Regions from separate parts of the Trinickia sp. LjRoot230 genome, predicted to be linked through region 2. Evidence: riboswitches for the same ligand, from Rfam matches in the RefSeq annotation. Region 2 holds a riboswitch; the other holds the start of a gene.

Region 1 (9,351 bases), 750 kb from region 2:
GTTCGCGCATGGCGTCGGCGACCGAAGCGGCGATAAGGGACGCGCGCTCGCGCTGCGCCGCCACCCGCTCGGTACGGGCAGCAAAGAGCTGATTGGCCAACGCCGCGCTGGTTGCAATCGCGACAAACGCAAGCGCCATCAGCACCTCGAGCAACGAGCCGCCCCTCAACGAAGACCTCCGCTTCGCCTTCGCCTTCGCTTTCGCCTTGTCGCCTACGCCTACGCCCACACTCATGCCCGGGCTCCACAACCACCGTCGCGAATGCGCGCGCGGCCGCCCGCCGCGATAGCGATGCACCGTCGCGCGCCTCTGTCATGCCCCGTCGACTCAGCTTCGGCGGACACAAGCTCGAAGCTGCGAAATCCGCCGACAACCTGGCCCGCGGGCGGCGTAAAGCGAACATCGGCAGCCGCGCCGCGGATCTGAACGCCCGGCATACGCGCCTGCATGCGAAGCGCCAGCGGTCCGCTGCCTGTGTCTGCAACAACGGCCCAACCCGCCGACCAATCCACCGCGCGGTCATCGGCCGCCCCTCGTGCTTCGGCACGCCGCGCGTCTATGTCGCCATGCGATACGGCCGTGCGGACACCACGACGAATGGCTTCGCTGCGAGCATAGACGAGACTCGCGAGAAATGCGTGGGCGCTGGCGTCCAGACGCATGCGCTGCTGCCATGTTGCAAATGAAGGCGCGGCCATCATTGCCAGCACCAGCAACAATGCACAGACCATCATCGATTCGACCAGCGTGAACCCGCGCAGCCGCGCGTCATGGTCCGCATGTTTGCGGTCTGCCTGAGTTATGCCTCGCATCGCAACGCTCCGTCATTCGATGCAACGAATTTAACGGACGCGGGAAGCCGCCGCCATCGTCCGATCGGACGAGTGGTGAATCTGTAGCGTACGAGGAAAATTGCGCGTTACATCAACGAAACGCGAGTGAAAGTACGATGAAGCAACGGGGCAAATCAGCGCTTGCGCGAAGACTTCGAGGTTCCGGCGCGGCGGAACTCTTCGATCACGTCCTCGAATTCGGACACGTCTTCGAAGCGTCGATAGACCGAGGCAAAGCGCACGTAGGCGATAGTGTCGAGCTGGCGCAATTCGTCCATGACGAGCTCGCCCAGCCGTTCGCTGCGCACCTCGCGCTCGCCGCTGCCCAGCAATTGATATTCGATACGAGCCACCGCCGCGTCAATCGCATCGGCAGCCACAGGGCGCTTTCGCAGCGCCAGTTGCATGCTCGCGACGATCTTGCGGCGGTCGAACTCGGTGCGGCTGCCGTCTTTCTTGACGACTGCCGGCAGCATCAACTCGACCCGCTCATACGTGGTGAAACGCTTGTCGCAGGCCGAGCAGCGGCGGCGGCGCCGAATTGCGGCGCCGTCCTCGGATACGCGCGAGTCGACGACCTGAGTATCCTCGTGCCGGCAAAAGGGGCAACGCATAAATGCTTAGCGATACACCGGAAAACGCTTGGTCAACTGGGCGACCTGCGCGCGTACGCGCTCGAGCGTTGCCGCGTCTTCCGGATGCTCGAGAACGTCGGCGATCAGATTGCCGACCTGCTCCGCTTCGGCCACACCGAACCCGCGGGTCGTCATGGCCGGCGAACCGAGGCGAATGCCGCTCGTCACGAACGGCTTTTCCGGATCGTTCGGAATCGCGTTCTTGTTGACGGTGATATGGGCCGCTCCGAGCGCCGCTTCGGCTGCCTTGCCGGTGATCTGCTTGGCGCGCAAATCCACCAGCATCACGTGGCTTTCCGTACGCCCCGACACAATGCGCAGGCCACGTTTGACGAGCGTCTCGGCCAGCATGCGCGCGTTGTCGACCACCGCTTGCTGATAGGCCTTGAACTCCGGCGTCAGCGCCTCCTTGAACGCGACCGCTTTCGCTGCGATCACGTGCATGAGCGGGCCGCCTTGAATTCCTGGGAAGATCGCCGAATTGATGGCCTTTTCGTACTCGCCCTTCATCAGGATGACGCCACCGCGCGGCCCGCGCAGACTCTTGTGCGTCGTCGTGGTGACGAAATCGGCGTGCGGCACGGGATTGGGGTAGACGCCCGCTGCGATCAGCCCTGCGTAGTGCGCCATATCCACCATCAGATAGGCGCCCACCGACTTCGCGATTTTCGCGAGCCGCTCGAAATCGATGCGCAGCGAAAACGCGGAAGCGCCGCCGACGATCAGCTTCGGTTTGTGCTGCTCGGCAAGTGCTTGCGCCGCGTCGTAGTCGATGTCTTCGGCTTCGTTCAAACCGTAGCTGACGACATTGAACCATTTGCCGGACATGTTGACGGGCGAGCCGTGGGTCAAGTGTCCGCCGTGGGCGAGGCTCATGCCCATGATCGTATCGCCGGGCTTGAGCATCGCAAAAAAGACGCCCTGGTTCGCTTGCGAACCGGAGTTCGGCTGAACGTTCGCCGCGTCAGCGCCGAAGATCGCCTTGACGCGTTCGATGGCCAATTGCTCGACCACGTCGACGTACTCGCAGCCGCCGTAATAGCGCTTGCCGGGATAGCCCTCGGCGTACTTGTTCGTGAGTTGGGAACCCTGCGCAGCCATGACGGCGGGGCTCGTGTAGTTTTCCGACGCAATCAGTTCGATATGCTCTTCCTGACGGCGGTTTTCCTTTTCGATTGCATCCGAGATTTCAGGATCGACGGCGGCAATGGTGCTTTGGGCTCTGTCAAACATACGGATTCCGTTAAGGGTATACAGGTTGGCCGAAAGACGCGCCATGCGTACGCTTCTCGCTGGAGGCGGAGGAGCCGGTCCTGACGTGGCGGAAGTCCGTTACGCGGACAAGGCAACCGCCGCAGCGCAAACGAAACAACAGCGCGCGGTTTTCGGCTGCCCAGGCGAACGGCAAAACGGCACCTTGCGCTTCACGGTGGGTCGCTCCACCTTGGCCCCGGGGGCCTATCGCCAGTCACGCAAGGGATGAGCGCGTTAGTGTATTGGAAGCGCAATCAATAGGCAATTGGGCCAAACTCACGCGGCGCGTCGGCGCGTCCCGGAAGTCATCGAAAGCAATTCGAAATTTATTTGAAAGCGCCAGGACTTTCATACCGTAGAACCGGCCAGGCGAGTATCATCGGCCCGGTTCCCTTTTTGAATCGGTATTTCTTGCCGCAGCGATGGCGGCAGACCGCAATACCTGACCTTGATCAGCGAGGAGCAGCAATGATTGTTTTTGTGACGGGGGCGTCCGCCGGCTTTGGAGCCGCCATCGCCCGCATCTTCGTGAAGAGCGGCCATCGCGTGGTTGCGACCGCACGTCGCCTCGATCGTCTTAACGCGCTAGCCAAGGAGTTGGGCCCGGCGCTGTTGCCGCTGGAACTCGACGTACGAGACCGCGCGGCTGTCGAAGCCATGCCGGCCGCCCTGCCCGCCGAATTTGCCGCCATTGACGTGCTCGTCAACAACGCCGGCCTCGCGCTTGGCTTGGAGCCGGCTCACCGCGCGGATCTCGACGACTGGCATCAGATGATCGAAACGAACTGCGCGGGCCTCGTGACGGTCACCCACGCGCTGCTGCCCGGGATGGTCGAGCGCAATCGCGGCCATATCATCAATCTCGGCTCAACTGCCGGCAGCTATCCGTATGCGGGCGGAAACGTGTACGGCGCGACGAAGGCATTCGTGCATCAATTCAGTCTTAACCTGCGCGCCGATCTATCCGGCACGGCGCTGCGCGTCACCAATGTCGAGCCGGGCTTGTGCGGAGGCACTGAATTCTCGAGCGTCCGGTTCAAGGGCGATGATGCGAAGGTCGCAGGCGTCTATCGCGATGTCGAACCGCTGAGCCCCGAGGACATTGCCGATTCGATCTACTGGATCACCACGCGCCCGGCCCATGTCAACGTGAACACGATCGAACTGATGCCGGTGGCGCAGTCATTCGCCGGCCTGTCGGTGCACCGCGGCTGACGCAGGCGACCGAGCAGCGTGCGAATCCGGTCATTTCGAGATGGCGATGCCGGTTCCGGTAAAATGCCGCGCATGAACATGCCTAGCAGTCGTCCAGAGGCGGAGTTCGGCTTTATTTGGCCGATCCGCGTGTATTACGAAGATACCGATGCGGGCGGCATTGTCTTTTACGCGAACTATCTCAAGTACTTCGAACGTGCGCGGACCGAGTGGCTGCGTGCCTGCGGTGTCGATCAGTGCCGCTTGGAACGGGAGACCGGCATCATTTTTGTGGTTCGCCGCACCGCGCTCGATTACCATGCGCCCGCTCGGCTCGACGATATGTTGACCATTGCGAGCCGGATCGACCGCCTCGGCCGCGCCAGTGTCGACTTCGTGCAAGAGGCGCGGTGCGCAGACCGTTTGCTCGCCGCCGGTTCGATTCGTGTGGCCTGCGTCGAGCGAGCCGCGCTCAAGCCTGCCCCGTTGCCCGCCGATGTCCGTGCCGCGTTGCGCATAAGCCCCGGCGTCTCGTTTCGCGACATGTCAACGGCCGATGCGTGAATACCGTTGAAACTACGTCAATGAACTTGTATGGCCGGCATCGATACCAAGCCCAAGCCCGCCGCTCGGATGCCAAAGCAAAAACTCTATGAATAACACACAAGATTTATCGATCATCTCTCTGGTTCTCAACGCGAGTGTGCTCGCGCAGGCGGTGATGGGGCTGCTGCTGTTGCTGTCCTTGATGTCCTGGACTTTCATCTTTCGCAAGTGGTTTGCGATCCGGCGCGCGCGGGGGCAAACTGAGCAATTCGAGCGCGACTTCTGGTCTGGTGGCGATTTGCAGGCGCTTTATCAAAGCGCCGCGAACAACCGCCATACGATCGGCGCGCTGGAGCGGATCTTCGAATCGGGTATGCGCGAGTTCCTCAAGGGCAAGGAAAAGCGCCTCAACGATTCGGGAGCGATTCTCGATGGCGCGCGCCGAGCGATGCGGGCGGCCTTCCAACGCGAGATGGACGCACTCGAAGCCAACCTCGCGTTTTTGGCGTCGGTCGGCTCCGTCAGCCCGTACATCGGCCTCTTCGGTACCGTTTGGGGCATCATGAATGCGTTTCGCGGTCTCGCCAACGTGCAGCAGGCAACGCTCGCCAATGTGGCGCCCGGCATCGCCGAAGCACTGACCGCAACGGCGATCGGTCTGTTTGCGGCCATTCCCGCCGTCGTTGCCTACAACCGCTACGCGCACGACATCGACCGTCTCGCGATCCGCTTCGAAACGTTTATCGAAGAGTTCTCGAACATCTTGCAGCGCCAGGCGCATTAAGGAGTACGCGATGGCTGGCTCCTCCAATCATTCCAGCATGCGCAGCGGCCGCTCACGGCGCGCGATGTCGGACATCAACGTTGTGCCTTATATCGACGTGATGCTGGTGCTGCTCGTGATCTTCATGGTCACGGCGCCGCTCATCGCGCCTTCGATTGTCAATTTGCCGACCGTCGGCGGTGCTGCGCCGCAACAGCAGACCCCGCCTGTAGTCGTCAATATTCGCCCCGACGGCAAGATGAGCGTGCGTTACAAGGACGGCGCGGGCGCCACGCAGCAAGAGGACATGACGCGCCAGCAGCTGACGAGTTTCGTCAATGACCGCGAAGCGTCGCATCCCGACCAGCCCGTGGTGATCGCGGCCGACAAGACCGTTCAGTACGAAACGGTCATGAACGTGATGTCGGACCTGAAAGCACGCGGCGTCAAACGTGTGGGGCTGCTCGTCAAACCACAATGAAATCCAGGAAGTCCGACGTCTACCCTTTGCAGCCGCCCCGCGAACGCGGGACGACGCGGGCGTTTACGCTCGCGCTCGTGATGCATGTGCTGCTCGGGTTGTTCCTCTATCACGGCATTCATTGGCAAAACAGCACACCGGCCGGCGCCGAGGCCGAGTTGTGGACCGATATCCCTCAACAGCAAACACCACCGCCCGCGCCCACGCCGCCTATGCGCGCCGCGCCACCCGCGCCGCCGGTTCGGGACGAGCAAGCCGACATCGCGCTGCAAGAAAAGAAGCGTCAGCAGCAAGAGGCGGCGGCGCGTGCCGCGTTGCTTGCCGAGCAGCAGCGCCAGCGGCAACTCGCCGACGAGCAGGCGCAAGCCAAGCGGCAGCGCGAGCTTGCGCAACAGCAGGCCGAGTTGGCCGCGCAAAAGGCGGCTGCGGACAAGCTCAAAAAGCAGCAACAGGCCGACAAGCTTCGGCAACAACAGTTGGCCGAGCAGCAAAAGGAAACGGATCTCAAAGCGCAGCAGCTCGAGGCTCAGAAAAAGGCCGACGCCGAGAAAGCGGCCAAAGCCAAGGCGCAGGCGGCGCAACAAGCCAAGCAAAAGCAGCTTGACCAGGAGCGGCGCGCACGCCTGGCTCAATTGCAAGGCATGGCAGGCGAAAGCGCGAGTGGCAACGGTCTGGCAAAGAGCGGGGCCGGCACCGGCTCGGGCGGAACGGCAACCTCGCCCGGCTATGCCGACAAGGTGAAACGACGCGTGCGCCCCAACATCGTGTGGGCCGGGGAGACCGAGGGGCTCGAAACGGTGATCGCGGTGCGCTGCTCGCCCACGGGCACCCTGCTTTCCGCGACGATCCAGCGCGGCAGCGGCAATGCGCAGTGGGACGAAGCCGCACTGCGCGCCGTTCAGCGCTCAGACCCGATGCCGCTCGACGACAACGGGCGTGCACCGGCGAGCTTTACGATCACGATGCGGCCGGCCGGCTAGCGGACGAGCCAGCGGCGTGTCAGGCGGCGCGCGCGGCGCAAGCTTTCCGCAAGCACGATGCAAGCATTGCGCCCGTTCAGGAACGAAACGTGCGCCGGCCGGTCTCTTTGCTGTTGACAACTTCTTGTTCTCGGGAATTTTTGGCATGAGTTTGATGACGAAGCTAGGCTTGAAGACATTGTTGGCGTCGTGCCTGATCGCTGCGGGCGGCGCTGCGCAGGCACAACTGAACGTGCTCGTCACGGGCGTCGGTTCCACGCAATTTCCGATTGCAACCGCGAACTTTGCGAACGAAACGAGCACCCCGCAGCCAATCAGCTCGATCGTGCGGGACGATCTGAAACGCAGCGGTAAGTTCGCGAATATCGACGCGGGCAGCGCTCCTGTAGCCGAGACCGATTCAGTCGATCTGGGTGCCTGGAAGGCGAAAGGCGCTGACGCGTTCGTCTCGGGCAGCGTAACGCCGCTCGCGGGCGGCAATTACGAAGTGCGTTTCAAGCTCTACGATACGGTCAAGCAGCAAAGCCTCGGCGGGCTGTCGCTGACGACTCCGGCGAGCGGCATGCGCATGACTGCGCACAAGATCTCCGATTACATCTACCAAAAATTGCTCGGCACGCGAGGCGTGTTCGCGACGCGTCTTTCCTATGTCGTGAAGAGCGGCAACCGGTACCTGCTGCAGATTTCGGATTCCGATGGGCAGGACGTGCATGTTGCGCTGTCGAGCCCGGAGCCGATCATCTCGCCGTCGTGGTCGCCCGATGGTACGAAGGTCGCCTATGTATCGTTCGAAAAGCGAAAGCCGATCGTCTACGTGCATGATTTGCCGACCGGCCGGCGTGTCATTATTTCGGACCAGAAGGGCAATAACAGCGCGCCGGCGTGGGCGCCTGACAGCCGTACGCTCGCGGTTGCGCTCTCGCGCACCGGCAACACGCAGATTTTCGCCGTCAACGCGAACGGTAGCGGCTTGCGGCGTCTATCGCAAAGCGGTTCGATCGATACCGAGCCCACCTTCTCGCCGGACGGCCAGTGGATCTATTTCACCAGCGATCGCGGTGGTCAGCCACAGATTTATCGGATGCCCGCGCAGGGCGAACAGGCGGGTGCGGCGCAGCGCGTGACGTTTGCCGGCAGCTATAACACGAGCCCGCGCGTGAGCCCCGATGGCAAGCAGCTCGCCTATATTTCGCGCGTTGGCGGAGCGTTCAAGCTATACGTCCAGGATTTGCAAAGCGGCGTGGCAACTGCGCTTACCGATACGACACATGACGAATCGCCGAGCTTTGCGGCGAATGGTCAGTACATCCTTTACGCCACACAGGTGAACGGCCGTGGCGTGCTGGCCGCAGCATCGACCGATGGTCGGACGCGGCAAATCCTGTCCGTTCCGGGCGGAAGCGTGCGCGAGCCGTCCTGGGGTCCGTTTATGCAATGACACACAAAGGAGAGAAAGAAATGATGTCAAAACTTCGTATGGTGTTTGCGGCGTTGCTCGTGGGCGCGCTGGCAGCCTGCCATTCGGGCGTCAAGCTCAACGACAATGCGAGCAAGGGCACTGTTGGCGAGCAGCCAAATCCGAACGCGGTTGCGCCCGTCACCGTCGATGATCTTAACAACCCAAACGGCCCGCTCGCGAAACGCAGCGTTTATTTCGATTTCGACAGCTACGAGGTCAAATCGGACTACACGCAGCTACTGCAGGCACACGCTGGGTATATCAAGAGCCATCCTGATCGCCACATCCTGATCCAGGGCAATACGGATGAGCGCGGCACGAGCGAGTACAACCTCGCGTTGGGTCAAAAGCGCGCGGAAGCGGTGCGTCGTCAGCTCTCGACCTACGGCGTGCCCGATTCGCAAGTGGAAGCCGTGAGCCTTGGCAAGGAAAAGCCGGTGGCGACGGGTCATGACGAGGCATCGTGGGCGCAGAACCGCCGCGCGGACATCGTCTATCAATAACGGAAACAGGCGACGTATATGAAGCACCGTTTTTCCTGGCTGCGCAGTGTCGCAGCCGCCGGCGCGGCCGCCTCGGCGCTGCTGATGGCCGGGCCGGCGCACGCCGGCCTATTCGACGACGACCAGGCTCGCCAGGCAATCCTCGATTTGCGCAGCAAGACGGATAGCCTTGCAAATCAGATGTCTGCGGCGCAACGGACGATCCTCGATCAGTCGAACCGGCTCGACCAGTTGAATCAACAGGTTGCCACGCTGCGCGGTCAAAACGAGGACCTGACGAATCAACTGACGACCCTGCAAAAGCAGCAAAAAGACTATTACACCGACCTCGACGCGCGACTCAAGAAATTCGAGCCGCAGCAGCAAACCGTGGACGGGGTGCAGGGCACAGTGCAGCCGGGAGAAACGGAGACATTCAACACGGCGTCGCAGCAGTTCCGCGCCGGCGACTTCAAGACGGCGGCGGCGTCGTTTCGCGAGTTCATCGCGAAGTATCCGCAAAGCCCCTATCAGCCGACGGCGCAGTATTGGCTCGGGAACGCGTTATATGCACAACGTGATTACAAGGGCTCCACGGCGGTTTGGCAGAACGTCGTAAAGAACTACCCGCAGCATCCGCGGGCGCCGGAAGCATTATTGGCGATTGCCAATAATCAACTCGAACAAGGGCAAAAAGCGCAAGCCCGCAAAACGCTGCAGCAG
Region 2 (9,351 bases):
AGACTTTGCTTCAAAGGCTGGGTGCCGGCCCATCGCCCTTGAGTGTTTGGACGACGCAAGCCGAGCTTCGGGCTCAGGAGTGGGTCGCCGCGCTTGGATTGGCGCGCTCCATCGAGGCTAAAGTGCGGTTTCGCGAAACGGCCCCTGGCGCGTTATCGGGCCGCGTCTACGCGAGCGCGATCGATCGAGGTCGTCTCGAGGTGGCGACCACATGGATCGGTTGGCTGTTCTTGATCGACGATCAGATGGACGAAGGCGCGACCGGCAAGAACCCTCGGCTCTTTAGAGAGCGGTTGCAGCCCTTCTTCGACATGGCAGCCGAAATGGCCGAGACCGCTTCGGTGGCAACGGCTTGGCAACCCGCTATGCAGCCCGCCGGTCTACCGCTACTCTGCGCGCTCAGGGAAATTTGGTACCGGTTGGCGTCGAGCATGCCGCAGGACTGGTGTGCCGCGTTTGCTCGACATTATTTCGACTACCTGTCCGCGTGCGAGTGGGAAGCGGCAAACCGCGCGAACGGGCGCGTTCCATCAGTTGATGAATATCCCGCGAAACGTCGCGATGCAGGCGCGATCTGGCCGTCGCTCGACCTGCTCGAATATGTAGCCGATGCGCCGCTTGATCCAAGCCTTCGCGATCACGCGCTCCTCATCGACATCCGCACGGCCTGTGCCGACGTCGTCTGTTGGACCGACGATCTGCTCACCGTCGCGAAGGAACGCGCGCATGGCGACGTGCATAACCTGGTGATCGTTCTCGAGCAAGCCACGCGATCCGATGAGCGCAAGGCGTTGGAAAATGTCGCGCGAAAGATCGAATCGCGCATTGCCGACTTCGAAGCATTGCGGAAAAAGATGTTCGCAATGAACCTGAACAGCCACGCGCGTAGCGCGCTTAGCCGTTACGTTGACGGCTTGCATCACTGGATGCGCGGCCATTTGGAATGGGGTTTGCAAACGATCCGTTACGACGCGAATCCCGCCTCGTCCGCGGCCTACCTCGAAGACCTGCTGAGTGCGGGCGAATAGGAATGCGACGATGGCAGGACGCGTCGTAGTCGTTGGCGCCGGCATAGCCGGCCTCACAGCAGCCTATCGGCTCAAGATGGCCGGGCTCGATGTGACGGTGCTCGAGCGAACAGCTCAGGTGGGTGGCCGCATGTCCACACATACGCGCGACGGCTATCGCATCGACGTCGGCGCCAGTCTGCTACCGACGAGCTACAAGCAGATGCTTGCGTTGATCGAGGAGGCGGGTCTCAGCGAAGAGATCATGACGACGTCGAGCCTGTTCGGTCTGCTGCGCGATGGCGAGATCCATCGCTTTCAGGCGGGCAAACTCAGGGACATGCTCGCGATGCCGCTTTCCATGCGCAGCAAATGGGTACTGTCGAAGGCGGTAGTCGACTGCATCCGGCTCGGCGACAAACTCGATTGGTACGACCTTTCCCGGGCGATCGAGGTCGACGACGAAAGCGCGCCCGAATATGCAAAGCGCCGACTCAATCAAGAGATTCTCGATTACCTGGTCGAGCCGACGTGTGCGAGCATGACGCTCAATACCGTCGAAGAAAATTCAGCCGCCAGCTTTCTTTTTTTCATCCGCCGTGTGTTGGCGACAAGGGGGCTGTTCAATTCGCCATCGGGGGTGGGTTTTCTCGCGCGAGGATTGGCGCGCCATATCGGCGATGTCAGGCTGCAGGCGTGCGCGCTCGCCGTTGAAAAAAGCAGAGGCGGCGTCGTGGTGACTTGGCAGCAAGCGGACGGGCCGGCGCAAACCATGGAAGCTGCCGCATGTGTAATCGCACTACCCGCGCGGCAAGCAGCGCTGCTTTGGCCGCACTGGACGCCCGACCAGCGCGAATTCCTCGATAGCGTCCGTTACGGCAAGTGCATCAACGTATCGTTTGCGCTATCGCGCCCGCCCGCCGAAGCGGCGTGCTTTGTGCTGATCCCGCGTGTGGAGCAAAGCGAGCTGGGAGCAATCGTGCTCGAACATAACAAGGCGCCCGGTCGAGCACCCGCCGGCCGCGGCCTGATCACCACCTACTGGCGACAAACATGGAGCGAGCCTCGTGCGGGTCTGGATGACGCGACGATCAGCAACCAGGCACTCGACACATTGCGCCATGCGCTGCCGCATCTGGTGACAGAGGTGAAGTGGGCGCATGTTCAGCGGTGGAATCCGTCCATCGCGGTGAACTTTCCGGGGCACTTGGCGGCCCTGCGGCGTTTCGTGCATTCAATCGATCCGCACTCGCCGGTGCAGCTTGCCGGCGATTATTTTTCAGGAACGACGACAAATTCGAGCCTGTGTTCGGGCGAAAGCGCGGCGGCGCGAGTCTTGGCCAGCGGACGGCTGGCAACATGCTCGTAGCGAACCCCAGCCAAGCCGCACGGTCACCGCGTTTTTGATTGCACCGCCGTATATCTCAACGCCGCGCTTCGGTCGCCATCCTTAGCGCGAGTCCGGCGAGCACCGTCCCCATCAACCAGCGCTGCACCACGAGCCAGCTGGGCCGGCCTGCGAGAAACGATGCAATCGCCCCGGCCATCATCGCGACGATCGAATTGACGGTGAGGCTCGCCAACAGTTGCATACTGCCGAGCGTGAGCGATTGCGCGAGTACGCTGCCGCGATGCGGATCGATGAACTGCGGCAACAGCGACAAATAAAGTACGGCGATCTTCGGGTTGAGCATGTTGGTGACGAATCCCATCGCAAAGAGCTTGCGCGGGCTGTCGGCCGGCAAGGCGCGCACCTGGAACGGTGATCGGCCACCCGGCTTCAGTGCCTGCCAGGCGAGATAGACGAGATAAAGCGCGCCGCCAAAACGCAGCGCGTCATAGGCGAACGGCACCGCCATCAGCAACGCCGTGATGCCGCATGCGGTGGCAACCATGTAAAACAGAAACCCGAGCGCCACGCCGCCGAGCGAAATCATTCCGGCCGCCCGCCCCTGGCAGATCGAACGCGAGACGAGGTAGATCATGTTCGGCCCAGGCGTCAGCGCCATGCCGAGCGCAACGAGGCCAAAAGCGAGCAACGAATTGAAGGTGGGCATGCGTGACTCCTCGAGTGGAAGAACGATGCCCAGGCGCGCGGCAGCTTGCATCGAAGCGGGAACGCATGGATATCGATGCAGTCCGCGTTTCCCGATGGTGATCCATCTCGAGGCGCCAGTCGCGCGGACGGGCCAATTATTTCACGATTGCGCGCGCCGCGCTCGCAGGTGCGCCTGGCAGCCGCGCTTCGATTGTGTCGATGAGCCGCTCGGCCCACGCACGCAGTGCACCCGTCGATGCCACGCAAATCGTCGAACGCGCGATGATCGCATAGACGCGCGAGCGGGTGACCTTCGATACCCGGTGCGGATCGAGCCATGCCTCGTTGTCGACGAGCAAAACGAGCGTCTCGAGCCCGATGAAAATCGGCAACAGGCAAGCGAGGCGCAGGCGGATCGACCACGCGGGAATCGCAAACGTGTATTCGAGCGCATCGCGATAAAGCAGCAGCGTCTTGCCGACAAGCTCGTGCAAAAGCGGCTGCGCGCGCGCCGACGCGTCGGGCGATAGCAGCGCCGGCGGCGTCAGCCCAACACGGCTCAACATCTCGAGCGGAAAATAGCAGCGGCCGATCCGCAAGTCTTTGGCGCAATCGCGCAGCACGTTCGTCATTTGCAGCGCCTTGCCGAAGCGCACGCCGCGCTCGATCGTGACAGCCGGATCGTCCGTCAGCGTCCCGGGCAAGTGAGCATAGGTCATCTTGGTCCAGAATTCGCCGACGCAGCCTGCAACCAGATACGTGTAACGATCGAGCTCGTCGAATGTGTCAAGCGCGGCGATCTGCCCCGAACGCTCATCGGGAAACGTGCGCAGGTCGAACTCCATTCCGGTAGTGAGCATCGTCACGATCTCGCGCACCGCGCGCCGATCGTGCTCGCTGAATTCGCTCAGTACATCGAGCGCCGCGCCAAGCGATTCGAGCAGCACTTTTTCGTCTGATTGCATCTGCTGCGCCGCTACTTCGACCGCAAGTCGGCGCGCGAGCGCACCGCCATCGGCGCCGCCGTTGACCTGCTCGCGCAGCGCGAGCAGCAAGTCTAGCCGCTGTGCGGGCGCGATCAGCGTCGTATCGGCGATCGTGTCGGCGGCGCGAGCGAGCAGATAGGCAAGCGCGACCGGGTCACGCATGCCCGCGGGCAACACGCGCAGCGTCAGGTAAAACGAGCGCGACACGCCCTTGAGTAACGGGCCAAGCAAAATGGTCCGGGCGGAATTGGACATGGATGGAATCGGGTTGTATCGAATAACGCTGCGGCATTGTATCCGGCAACCCGGTCCGGCTCGCGCCAAGCCCGTTATCGACGCCGCACGTTCGCAAAAGCCGGCCCGTGATCGGCATCGGTTCGCGCTCGCGCGCTCAACGCAAGAGCGAGCCCCAGCAAGATCGCACCCATCCCGAGCAGGTCCAACGCGTGTAATGCATTGCCGAGAAAGACGTAGTCCATCAGCGCTGTTACGACGGGCACGAGATAAAAGAGACTCGTCACATTGACGAGGTTGCCGCGGCTCACAAGCCGATAAAAAAGCAGCTGCGCGCATACCGAGATCACAATGGCAAGCCATGACACCGATATCAGCAGCGGCGCATCGATTCGGACTACAAACGGTTGGAACGGCGCAATCACTGCGCACATCAAGAGCCCAACCAGGTTTTGCAGCGGCAACACATCGGCCCCCGCGGCCCGGTTCCGTTTTTGTAAAACGGAACCCACGGTGATGCAGCCCAACGCGGCAATCGCGAACGCTATTCCTTGCGTTGTGCTTGCCTTTGTTGTTGTGATCGTCGACGTGAGCGCGTGCGCATTGCGAAAGACAATCGACGCCAAGCCGATGAGGGCGAGAGCGAGCCCGGCAACGCGCCGCATCGAATGGCGCCGCTCTGTGGCAATCAGCGTGAGGATCGGCTGCACACCGAGGATCGTGGCGAGCAACCCCGGCGTCAGCCCGGTTTGAAGCGAAAGAAAGTAGCAAATCGAATAGCCGCCCACCAGCAGCGCGCCGCTTGCAATCGCCTGCGCTCGCGCGCCGCGCGCGGGGAGCCAGCGCCCCCGCCATGCCCCGACGAGCGCGAGCACCGCCGACGCCAACCCAAAGCGCAGCAACAGGAACGCGAATGCGGACGCGTGCTTGACGCCGATCTCCGCAAAAATCGCGCCACTGCTCCACAACAGAACGAAGAGCGCAGTGGTGCCGTATGCCGCAAATGCAGCCTTGAAAAAAGCCATGAGTTCACCTGCATGTCGAAATTCGTTGGTCTTGCAGACGCGAACTCGACGCACACGCGTAGCGCTACGTAAGCGCGACATCGCATGTGCGGTGCGAGAAAGACGGTCTGCCGGGAGAAACGAAGCGTCGGTATTCAGCCGAGCGCGACCGCACTTGGCGGTGCGAGGACGGCTACCGTCGCGTGCCTCGGCGAAGGAGGCGACAAGACAGCAGGAGGCGGGAACGAAGCGATCAGGCCGCACACGCGGCCGCCAGCATCGACAAGTTCGTCGATGCGGCTAGCGGCAATACGCGCGAACGCTGCGTTCGTCATGGCGATGAAAAGAAAATGGAAAAGTCGCAGCCAGCGTACCGGGAACATCGCACCGACGCAATCGATTCGTTCGCCGGATGCTCAGCACTACGAAACATTGCGGTTGCAATATTGAACGATCAGTCATAATCTAAAGATCAACAAAGGCAGCAGTTTCGTTGGCGATCTTTCGATCGTTGCTGTGATTCCCGCGGTGTGCCCGGAGTTCCGCAGGAAGACCGGACGATCGCCATTGCTCTTTCGACTCTATTTATTGACTATACAGTCAATAATATTACTAAGCAGTCCTCACCATTTGGAGACACCATCCATGACACTCTCGCCCGCAGATCAACTCGCGCTTACCGCGCACGAAGCGGTCGACGCCGTGCACGCTGGCCGCTTGAAAGCGCTCGATTACATGACGACGCTGCTCGCGCGTGCCGAAGCATGTGCGGCACTGAATGCATTCACGACACTCGAAGCCGACTACGCGCTCGCCGCCGCTGCCCGTATCGATGCAATGCCGTCGCACGACAAAGCGGCGCTGCCACTGGCGGGCTTACCCATCGCTGTGAAAGCGAACATCAACGTCGAGCGCATGCAGACCTGTGCCGGCACACCCGCGCTCGCGAGGCACATCGCCCGAACGACCGCGCCCTCGGTGGCGAAACTAATGGCCGCAGGCGCGATCGTACTCGGCAAAACAAACATGCACGAGCTGGCGGTGGGCATTACGAGCACGAACCTGAGCCCTCATGCGCAACCGGTTAGGAATCCTTACGATCTCACCAAAATTCCTGGCGGCTCTTCCGGCGGCACGGCTGCGGCCATCGCTGCACGCATCGTGCCGGCCGGCCTCGGCACCGATACGGGGGGCTCCACACGCATTCCGGCTGCGCTGACCGGCATCGTCGGTTTGCGCCCTTCGGTGGGAAACGGCGGCGCCGAACGACGCTATCACGACGCCCACGCCGTCGTGCCGATCAGCCACACGCGCGACACTGTCGGGCCGATGGGTCGCACGGTCGCCGATGTGGCGTTGCTCGACCGCGTGATCACCGGTGCCGCGGCATTGCAACAGGTGCCACTGCATACTTTGCGGATCGGCTTACCACGGCCATGCTGGCAAGCGCTTGACAGCACACTCGAGGCGGTAGCCCACGCAGCGCTCGACCGGCTGGCGGCTGCCGGTGTCACGTTTGTCGAACTCGAAATGAGCGACTTGTTGCCGCTTTCGGAGCGCATCAGCTTGGCCGTGGCGTTTCACGAGACACATGAAGATATTCCGGCGTGGCTTGTCGCAAACGATGCACCCGTGCGCACGTTGGAAGCGCTCGCTGCGCAAATCGCGAGCCCCGACGTGCGCCGCATCTACGAGGGCGTGCTCGTCGATGCATTTGGCGCCGATTACCACGATGCAATGCGGATCGGGCGCCCGGCGCTGCAACAGCTCTACGGGTCCACCTTCGAAGCGCAGCGGCTAGACGCGCTCCTCTTTCCGACGACACCGCTGCCGGCCGTGACTATCGACGAAATCGAGGGCTCCTCGATGGTCGCCATCGGGGGGCGCGAACCCATCGACGAGATGGCCGCGTATTTGCGCCATACCGACCCGGCGAGCGTTGCCGGCCTGCCCGGTTTGTCAGTAGCCGCTGGCTTGACGTCCGCTGGGCTGCCCGTAGGCCTGGAGCTCGATGGGCCGCTCGGCAGCGACCGGCGTCTACTTGCAATCGGCATCGCATTTGAGGCCGTGCTCGGTCACCCTGCCGCACCGATGCAAGCGTCTTCAAGTCCGGCGACACAGGCAACTGCTTAGTACTGCGAATCAATTGCCCATCATGAAATCCGATCCCTCACAGGCGATGCATACCGACCTGGGTGCCGCGACGCCGCTCGCCGCCCCGCAAATGCGCACCACGCGCGCTAACCGGCTCGCGCTGGCTGCACTGTTGACCGGCGCATTCCTTTCGCCGCTCGACTACTTCATCGTCAACCTTGCGCTGCCCACCATTCGCGATGCACTCGGCGCCAGCGCCGCCGAATTGCAATTGATCGTGTCCGTCTATACATCAGCGTTCGCCGTATTGCTCGTCACGGGTGGCCGCCTGGGCGACCGCTTCGGCCGCAAGCGGGTGTTCATGGCGGGCATGGCAGGCTTCGTCGCAGCATCGATACTGTGCGCAGCCGCGCCAAGCGGTGCGCTGCTGATTGGCGCCCGGCTGTTGCAAGGAAGTTCGGCCGCGATACTCGTCCCTCAGATTCTGGCCACGATACGCAGCACGTTTCCTAAAGCGCAGCAAACGAAGGTCATGAGTCTTTACGGCTTCGTCTACGGTTTTGCATCGGTTGCCGGACAACTCGGCGGCGGCCTGCTCATCGCACTGCGCCCGTTCGGACTCGCCTGGCAGTCCATCTTTCTGATCAATGTGCCCGTGGGCGCGCTTGCACTCCTCGGCGCTTGGCGCTTCGTACCGGAAAGCCGGAGCGCCGATCGCGCGCGCATCGACGTGACGGGTCTTGTGCTCTTGTCGCTTTTCTTCGCACTGGTCATCTATCCGCTCACGCAAGGGCGCGAGGCCGGCTGGCCGCCATCGACGTTCATTGCGCTGGCCGCGAGCGTGCCCGCGCTCGGCGCCTTCGTTGCAGTTCAACATCGCAAGAAGCGCGCGGGCGGCGATCCGCTCGTGGACCTCGCATTGTTTAGGAATCCTGTGTTTTCGGCAGGGCTTGCGCTCGCATTTTGTTTCTATTGCGATAGCGTGTTCTTTTTGACCTACGGCATCTATCTGCAATCGGGCCTGCGCTGGTCGGCGTTGGCCGCAGGCGTCGCGATCTTTCCGTTTGGTGTCGGGTCGATTCTTGGCCCGCTGCTTTCGCCGGCACTCGTACGCCGCACCGGCAACCATGTGCTGAGCGCAGGCTTCGCCGCGCTTGCAGCGGGCTTTGCGGTCACGGCCGCTGCCGCTGAGCGCGTCGTGCCGGGCGGCGCATTCTATGCGGGACTGCTTCTGGCCGGTGTCGGACACGGCCTCGTGCTGCCGAACGTCGTGCGCATCGTCATCGGCGAAATAGACCCGGGGCGGGCTGGGCTTGCCGCGAGCATCGTCACGTCGATGTTGCAGATCGGCTCCGCATTCGGCGCCACAGCCATCGGCGGTCTTTTCTTCACGCTTATCGCGCACGAGGCAACACCAGTCGCTTATGCCCACGCTTATCGCGTCAGCATTGGCGTCGTTGCGGGACTTTTTGCAGCCTGCGTCGTCGTGGCAGGCATACTCTCGGCGCGGGCACACCGGCGGGTTTAATGTAATGCGATGCAATGCGCGACGAGGATGCCTATACTCCCGATCGTGCTAAGCCGCTGCGCCCGGGAAATGCGATGACTATTGCGTTGGCTGACGTCGTGCTATTCATTCATGCGCTCGTCGTGCTGTTTATCGTCGGCGGCTTCGCGGCCATTTTGATTGGCGCATCGCTCGGTTGGCGCTGGATACGCGAGCCGCGTTTTCGGCTCGCCCATCTATGCGCGATTGCCGTGGTTGCGGCGCTTGCGCTTCTCGGCGTTCCTTGTCCGCTGACGACGCTCGAAGCGCGCTTGCGCAACGACACGAGCAGCGCACAAGGCTGCATCGCTTATTGGGTTGGCCGCATGCTTTATTACGATTTACCGAATTGGGTATTCACCGCGGCTTACGCGGCATTTGCAATTGCGGTTCTGCTCACATGGCGTTTCATTGCGCCGCGCAAGTTGCGTTGGTCCCACCG

Evidence for each region. Region 2 has a riboswitch for ZMP and ZTP ahead of ACSQ20_RS00335 (LysE family translocator). Riboswitches for the same ligand answer to the same signal wherever they lie in the genome.
Region 1: linked by a shared signal. The riboswitch ahead of glyA (serine hydroxymethyltransferase) and the one ahead of ACSQ20_RS00335 (LysE family translocator) in region 2 are both predicted to bind ZMP and ZTP.

The regions. Positions count from the first base shown of each region.
Region 1 covers NZ_CAXUQX020000001.1:828,806-838,156, reverse strand. Annotated here, with positions in the region: gene ACSQ20_RS03975 (type IV pilus modification PilV family protein) at 1-235, opposite strand, end outside; gene ACSQ20_RS03970 (GspH/FimT family pseudopilin) at 232-813, opposite strand; gene nrdR (transcriptional regulator NrdR) at 969-1,448, opposite strand; gene glyA (serine hydroxymethyltransferase) at 1,455-2,702, opposite strand; ZMP/ZTP riboswitch at 2,854-2,951, opposite strand; gene ydfG (bifunctional NADP-dependent 3-hydroxy acid dehydrogenase/3-hydroxypropionate dehydrogenase YdfG) at 3,192-3,938, shown strand; gene ybgC (tol-pal system-associated acyl-CoA thioesterase) at 4,002-4,481, shown strand; gene tolQ (protein TolQ) at 4,570-5,247, shown strand; gene tolR (protein TolR) at 5,258-5,707, shown strand; gene tolA (cell envelope integrity protein TolA) at 5,704-6,687, shown strand; gene tolB (Tol-Pal system beta propeller repeat protein TolB) at 6,833-8,125, shown strand; gene pal (peptidoglycan-associated lipoprotein Pal) at 8,146-8,649, shown strand; gene ybgF (tol-pal system protein YbgF) at 8,668-9,351, shown strand, end outside.
Region 2 covers NZ_CAXUQX020000001.1:81,920-91,270, reverse strand. Annotated here, with positions in the region: gene ACSQ20_RS00345 (terpene synthase family protein) at 39-1,028, shown strand; gene ACSQ20_RS00340 (protoporphyrinogen/coproporphyrinogen oxidase) at 1,039-2,376, shown strand; gene ACSQ20_RS00335 (LysE family translocator) at 2,432-3,064, opposite strand; ZMP/ZTP riboswitch at 3,085-3,197, opposite strand; gene ACSQ20_RS00330 (phytoene/squalene synthase family protein) at 3,201-4,286, opposite strand; gene ACSQ20_RS00325 (DMT family transporter) at 4,361-5,290, opposite strand; gene ACSQ20_RS00320 (hypothetical protein) at 5,425-5,652, opposite strand; gene iaaH (indoleacetamide hydrolase) at 5,915-7,402, shown strand; gene ACSQ20_RS00310 (MFS transporter) at 7,425-8,891, shown strand; gene ACSQ20_RS00305 (DUF2784 family protein) at 8,966-9,351, shown strand, end outside.